Regions from separate parts of the Corynebacterium kalinowskii genome, predicted to be linked through region 2. Evidence: predicted binding sites of a transcription regulator. Region 2 holds the regulator's gene; the other holds the start of a gene.
What was found. The regulator LexA, encoded in region 2, represses DNA repair genes until DNA is damaged. The targets are predictions, from matches to a motif close to CGAACANNTGTTCG.

Region 1 (3,409 bases), 810 kb from region 2:
TACGGCACACCGGAGACTTTCCCGGTTGATGAGTCTTTCCCGATTGACCCGCATTCGCCTTATGCTGCGTCCAAGAGTGCGGGCGAGCTGTATCTCAATACTTTCCGTCACCTATATGGCCTGGATTGTTCTCACATCGCGCCGGCGAACGTCTATGGTCCGCGTCAGGATCCGCACGGCGAGGCCGGGGTGGTTGCGATCTTCTCTCAGCGGTTATTGGCAGGGGAGCCAACGCGCGTATTTGGCGATGGTGGAAACACCCGAGACTATGTGTTTGTCGGTGATGTTGTCCGCGCGTTTTACCTGGCTTCGGGATCTGTTGGGGGCGGGATGCGCTTTAATATCGGTACCTCTGTGGAGACCTCGGATCGCCAGTTGCATAAATTGGTAGCGCAGGCTGCTGGTGCCAAGGATGATCCTGAGTTTGCTCCGGCACGGCTGGGTGATGTGCCGCGTTCGGCGCTGGCCTACCAGCGTGCGAAGGACGTGCTTGGGTGGCAGCCCGAAGTCACCATTGAAGAAGGCGTACGCCGCACCGTGGACTACTTCCGCGGATAGTTTCGCCGGAGTCTACGTCCGGCAGCTTTCTTGGCTGCCGGTGAGTTGTTTTCCGCCATTCCAGCGTGGTCTGACCAGCGACAACCTCGCTGGTCTTTTGCATGTGGGGACCGGATCGGTCATCGCGGTTCATTCTGTGGTGTTTGCGACACATAAGGGCGAGGTTGTCCAGGGCGGTGATTTTGCATTGTGACCACGGGATGACGTGGTGGCCTTCGCACTGACCGGCGGATACATCGCAGCCCGGGTACTGGCACACTAACTGCTCGGCGAGCAAAGCGATGCGCTGCTCAAAGGAAGCACTGCGCTGGCCGGTGATCAACTTCTTTACTGTGCCGGAGCGGGAATGGACGACAATGTAGTCGGTGATGTTGTCTCCCCCAAGTGCTGCAATCTCGAACCAGCTGAGGTGGAAACGGGTAGTGGTGGGGAAGCGGGTGGTCGGATCAAAATCATCGATTTCGGTGATGGACACCGCCAGTGATGCGTGACCGGTGCTGTTCACACGATTACTGCTTGCCCATTGGATCACTTCGGCGAAGGCATCGTGTTGGCGTTGGGTGACGGTGCGGTAATCCCCGTCTTCATTAGTGGTGGTGCTGAAGGCTTGATTCATCAGCGCCTCGAGCAGCGCCCCAGTTTCTGGAGTGGTGTAGCCCGAGAACTTGGCGCCACCGTGCTCGTCAGGTGCGCCGAGCGTGAAGCGTCGTTGCACACGAGCCTGCAGCGGATCAGTGGCCAAGCGTTGGTTTTCTTGCACAACGAGCTCGCGAGCGTACTTCCAGGTCTGCTCAGGTGAGGTGGGCCGGTTGTAGCCGAGAACTTCGGTAGCTGCCTGTTGGTAGATCTCTTCGCGGCGTTCGGAGGCTGGGGAAAGTTGGGTCAGGGCGCGAAGAATCTCATCCTGATGGTCGGCGGTAATGTCTTCTTCCCACTGCGCGTCGGCGCGCCTGAGTAGCGCGCGAACATGGCGGGGATTGAGGCCCGCGCGAGTGAGCGCCTGTAGATCCATGTGGCTGGCAAACTCTGTTTCGAGTCGAGCGAGGGTCTCGCGAATAGCATTCAGCTCGCTCATGGCGGCTTCCAATTCGAATGGTTTTGTGGTGTCGATTGTGACGCCTGCATAGGAAAGCCGGCTATGTATTTCGCGGAGTAGTTGCATGGTTCACCCCCTTGAACTGCTTTAATGCTTTTCTTGGCTTCACCATAGCAACAAGGGTGGACCTGAAACCTGCAAAACAGAACACATGTTCGAATAATGGTTTAAAGAAAACCCCAGCAACTACGCCAGGGGTACAAGAAAGTAAAACTACTGAACGGTAGCTGCCAGCTGTTCCGCGATAGCTGCCTCAAAGGTTTCCCACGGTTGTGCGCCGGAGAGGAACTTCGTGCCGATCAGGAACGCCGGGGTGCCGGAGATACCGATGCCGCTGCCATATTGCTGGGCTTGGGCGATTGCTCCGTCGTACTTGGTCGACTGCGAATCAGCCTTGAATTTCTCCATATCGGGTACTCCCGCGGAAGCCGCAAAGCGCTCGAAATCTGCTTGAACAAAACCAGGATGGCCGTTCTTGGTGGCGGCTTCTGCGAACAATGCAGTCTTGAACTCGTGGAACTTGCCTTGCTCTGCGGCTGCGCGTCCGGCCTTGGCACCGGCCATCGCGTTGGCACCGTTGATAGGGAGGTCGTTCCATTCGATGCGGACCAAGCCCTTGTCCACGTATTCCTTCATGATGGACGGCTCAGTTTGGGTATTGTACCGGGCGCAGAATGGGCATTCGAAGTCGGAGAATTCCGAGATCACCAGGGGAGCGTCGACGGCGCCGATGGCGAACGGGTCCTCGGGATTTCGGCGGTGAATCTTCTCGATATCTTCCTGGGACTTCAGCTCGCCCCTGGGGCCCTGGATCAAGGAATCGTAGGTGCCGTCAGGGCGGGCAGTAGCGGCACGCGCACCGGTGCCCGGCTTCACCTTGGCCAAGTTGGCCTTGATTGCGGTAGCAGAGGATGGGTTGTCAGCGATGAACTGATCCTCCGCCTTATTAAAGCCGATCATGTAGCCCGAGAGGCCAGAAATGGCCACAAGCAGGACAGCAATAACGGCGATCAAACCAATGCGGGAACGCGACACTTAACTCAACTCTTCTTCTGGCTTAACAGCATTTTTCAGTGCGATGGCGCGAGCTAGGCGTGCGTAACGCAGTTCTTGCTCACGGAAACGCACGTAGGACGACAGCGTTGTGAACATGAACGCGACCACCAGGGCGTAAAGCAGCAGATCGGTGCCACGATTGACACCCATCCAGTTGGCGACAACGGTCAGGTCGTCGGGACGCAGCACCGCCCAAATGCAGGCGATAACGAACACCATGAAGCCGAGCTTGACGCCAGCTTTGGCGCGGGCCTTGCGACGGTTTCCCAGGAAGTACACGACGAGGAACGCCGTCGCGAGCAGCAGGATGATCTGGATAACTGTGGTCATGGAAGCTTCCTCGCGAGTAGGCCGTCGGCGAGGATGTTCACGCCGTTAATCAGGGACTGGCCCTTGGACATGGAGTATTCGGTGTAAAGAATATCCACGGACTGCTCGGCTACGCGCCAACCCTTTTCGTCCATGATGGAGACAAATTCGGAGGCGTGGCTCATGCCGTTCATGCGGAGGTTCAAATCCATGGCGGCCTTCTTGTTGAAGACGCGTAGACCGTTGTGGGCGTCGGTAAGCCCGAGGCGGCGGGTGCGTGGGGAGAGCATAACCACGGTCTTGAGCACGATGCGCTTGATCAATGGCACCTGGTCGTCCTCTTTGCGAGGGCGGCCGAAGCGGGTGCCCACGATGATGTCGACCGGCTCG
Region 2 (3,409 bases):
TGCAGGCTCAGCTCGAGTTTCTTTTGCCACCGCATGCGTTAAGTGTGCATGGCAGTGCACGTCTTCGTCACCTACCTCGATACCTCAAGGCCATGAGAATTCGGTTGGATGCGATGGATCGAGATCCCGATCGGGATGCTGATTTGCAAGACGAAGTCTCAGCGTGCGAAGTACTGCTGGAAGCTCGATTGAAGCAGCTACCGATCGGGCGAGACAAAACCACAGCAGTGAAAGACGTCAGATGGATGCTGCAGGAATTAAGAGTTAGCCTGTTTGCCCAACAGCTTGGTACCGCGCACCCGGTGTCAGCTCGACGAATTGAGAAGGCAATTGCAAAGCTCCGGTGACGGTTTCCTACTGTTGTCGAGCTCGGCGTCGCATCAAGCGAATCTCGGATTCAAAGTCGTCCGCGCTCTCAAACGACTTATACACTGAGGCAAATCGTAGGTAGGCGACCTCATCCAGTTCGCGCAGCGGTTCCAGGATAGCTAGGCCGATGTCATTGGCATTGATCTGACTACTACCGTGGGCGCGTACGGTCTCTTCTACCTCCTGAGCGAGGCGCTTTAGCGCATCGTCAGAGACATCTCGCCCTTGGCAAGCACGACGCACACCGGTAATGACCTTCTCGCGACTGAACGGTTCGGTGACACCATTGCGCTTTATCACCAGGAGCACAGCCTTTTCTACCGTTGTAAAGCGCCCCTCGCACTGAGAACATTCTCGGCGTCGGCGAATTGCTGCGCCAGCATCAAAAACACGAGAATCGATGACTCGCGACGAGGTGTGGTGACAAAACGGGCAATACACGGGTCTTCGGGCTCCGTACAAGGTGTGAATGGTGGGCGCGACGCATTCGAACGCGTCTCTTGCGTTGCTAGTCTATCGGTTACGCCCACTCGTTCGTACTACTTCACGTCCATTGTGGCGACGCTGATCGTAGTAGGGCCTACCACATCTTCCTCGGCGGTACCGTTTACTGCAAGCATTCCTATGACTGCAGTGAGTCCAAGAACGCCACCTAATGCAAATTGTCCGACCGCATCCCGATAGCGCTGTTTGCGCATCCGAGGACTCTTCAGGGACTTATCCGGATGTTTACGATACTGCGTTGCGGACACATGAGTTCGTACCGAAACCGGTCGCTGATCCAGCCCGCCGTTCCAGGTAGCAGCGGGAGGCACGGGGGTTACGAGTGGTCCGCGCTGCGAAGTTCGGGTGGAAGAAATACGCTGGCCTCGTGGGTAGATCATGGTGGTCATGTAGTTACCTTTCGTTGATTTAGTTGAACTGTAGAAGACGCTTCCGACTGACCGGACACTCGTTCGCCCTCATGTTCGAATTTAGTTCCTATGTTCGATTTTTAGCACATTGGTTTTCGAATGTCTACCTTTGGCCCATATTTTCGAAAGAAAACTACACCACACCCGCTTATGCGCGTGACACCTGCATGTTCGCTTGATACGATAGGGACAAGGCTGTTACCACTCGGCCGTATTCGAAACTTTCAACGCCATCAACTGCCAGCACATCTCTCTATCTGTTCGAAGATGTTCGCTCATAGCCACAAAGGACTTGTCATGCCTCCCGCAAAGCGCAGCAATCAACCTCCAAAGCTCACTGATCGTCAACGCCGCATCCTGGAAGTTATTCGGGACGCGGTTGTGCTGCGCGGATATCCGCCTAGCATTCGCGAGATCGGAGACGCGGTCGATCTGCAGTCCACATCGTCCGTCGCCTATCAACTCCGCCAGCTCGAGGAGAAGGGGTTCCTACGCCGTGACCCAAACAAGCCACGCGCAGTAGACGTTCGAATCATGCCGGACGCGAACAAACCTAAGGCTGGACCTAAGGTTGGTTGGAAGAAGGAACAGCAGGCAAAGGATGCCCCAAACGATGCTGTGCCCGCTCATTACATTCCAGTAGTAGGCAGCATCGCCGCTGGCAATCCAATTCTTGCCGAGCAAAATATCGAAGACTACTTCCCCCTCCCGGCAGAAATTGTTGGCGATGGCGAGCTGTTCATGCTTCAAGTTGTCGGACTTTCAATGAAGGATGCCGGAATTTTGGATGGTGACTGGGTGGTTGTTCGTTCCCAGCCGGTGGCCGAGCAAGGTGAGTTCGTTGCCGCCATGATCGACGGAGAAGCTACCGTAAAGGAATTCCACAAGGACTCCACCGGCGTTTGGCTACTACCCCACAACGATTCCTTCTCCCCTATTCCCGGTGAGCAAGCAGAGATCATGGGCAAAGTGGTCTCCGTGCTCCGCAAGCTTTAGCTACGGATCTCGCTCCACATTCGGGGGTAGTTTCACTACCTTCTTCGCCACACTATGTCCGGTTTGCCCGATCAGACAGGTGTCATGTGGGAGACTGGACTCGATTTATTCAATACATTTCATGAATATCGAAGCCCCGAACGCGACCAATGCGATTAGGTCACCTGGCGATAATTTCGCTGTTCGGCCACGCTTACCGAGGAGTCCACATGTACGCAGAAGAGCGACGACGTCAAATCGCGTCCCTCACTGCCATCGAGGGCCGAGTGAACGTCACAGACCTTGCTCAGAAGTTCGATGTCACCGCAGAGACGGTTCGCCGAGACCTCGCGGTTCTTGCCCAAGATGGAATCATCCATCGAGTGCACGGCGGAGCAGTTGCTACGCAAAGTTTCCTCACCACCGAATTCAGCCTAGACGCCCGGTATAAGTCGGCCTCCGACGCCAAGATGGCCATTGCTCGGGCAGCCTTGGAGTTTCTTCCCGATCGTAACGGTGGCATCTTTCTTGATGCCGGTACCACCATTTCCGCGTTCGCCGACCTCCTCGCTGAACAGCACAATGCGCGCCAATGGTCAATCGTCACCAACTGCTTGTCCATTGCATTGGGTCTAGCCAACCACGGTATCGACGAAGTGCAGCTACTCGGTGGCACGGTGCGCGCTATCACCCAGGCCGTTGTTGGCGACACAGCATTGCGTACCCTGGCGCTGATGCGTGCCGAAGTCGCCTTCATAGGTACGAACGCGCTGACGCTTGACCATGGACTTTCTACAGCTGATTCCCAAGAAGCCGCTGTGAAGCGCGCGATGATTACCAATGCGCAACAGGTCGTCGTGCTCTGCGATTCCACCAAGCTGGGTAACGATTACCTGGTGAGCTTCGCTGGAATCGACGACATCGACGTCGTTATCACTGATTCAAATGCGCCGGAGGCAATCGTGGAAACCCTGCGCGAGCGCGAAATCCAGGTAGTGATCGCTTCATGATTATCACGGTGGCAACTACCCCCGAACTGTTTCGCACCTCGGTTCTCTCCGCGCCGGTGTCGTGGTCAGATGAGAATAATCTCTCAGATGTCGCTGTCGTGCCAGCCGGCGGAGGAACTAATATGGCCGCTGCCCTGTACT

Region 1: a site for LexA is predicted at 1,799-1,812, ahead of CKALI_RS10620 (HNH endonuclease signature motif containing protein). Genes of this name have one in related genera too.

Annotation. Positions count from the first base shown of each region.
Region 1 is NZ_CP046452.1:2,216,388-2,219,796, reverse strand. Features, by position in the region: gene CKALI_RS10625 (GDP-mannose 4,6-dehydratase) at 1-558, shown strand, start outside; gene CKALI_RS10620 (HNH endonuclease signature motif containing protein) at 509-1,633, opposite strand; gene CKALI_RS10615 (DsbA family protein) at 1,868-2,614, opposite strand; gene CKALI_RS10610 (DUF2304 domain-containing protein) at 2,690-3,040, opposite strand; gene CKALI_RS10605 (glycosyltransferase family 2 protein) at 3,037-3,409, opposite strand, start outside.
Region 2 is NZ_CP046452.1:1,406,306-1,409,714, forward strand. Features, by position in the region: gene hrpA (ATP-dependent RNA helicase HrpA) at 1-347, shown strand, start outside; gene nrdR (transcriptional regulator NrdR) at 355-810, opposite strand; gene CKALI_RS06630 (hypothetical protein) at 909-1,262, opposite strand; gene lexA (transcriptional repressor LexA) at 1,581-2,279, shown strand; gene CKALI_RS06640 (DeoR/GlpR family DNA-binding transcription regulator) at 2,489-3,268, shown strand; gene CKALI_RS06645 (carbohydrate kinase family protein) at 3,265-3,409, shown strand, end outside.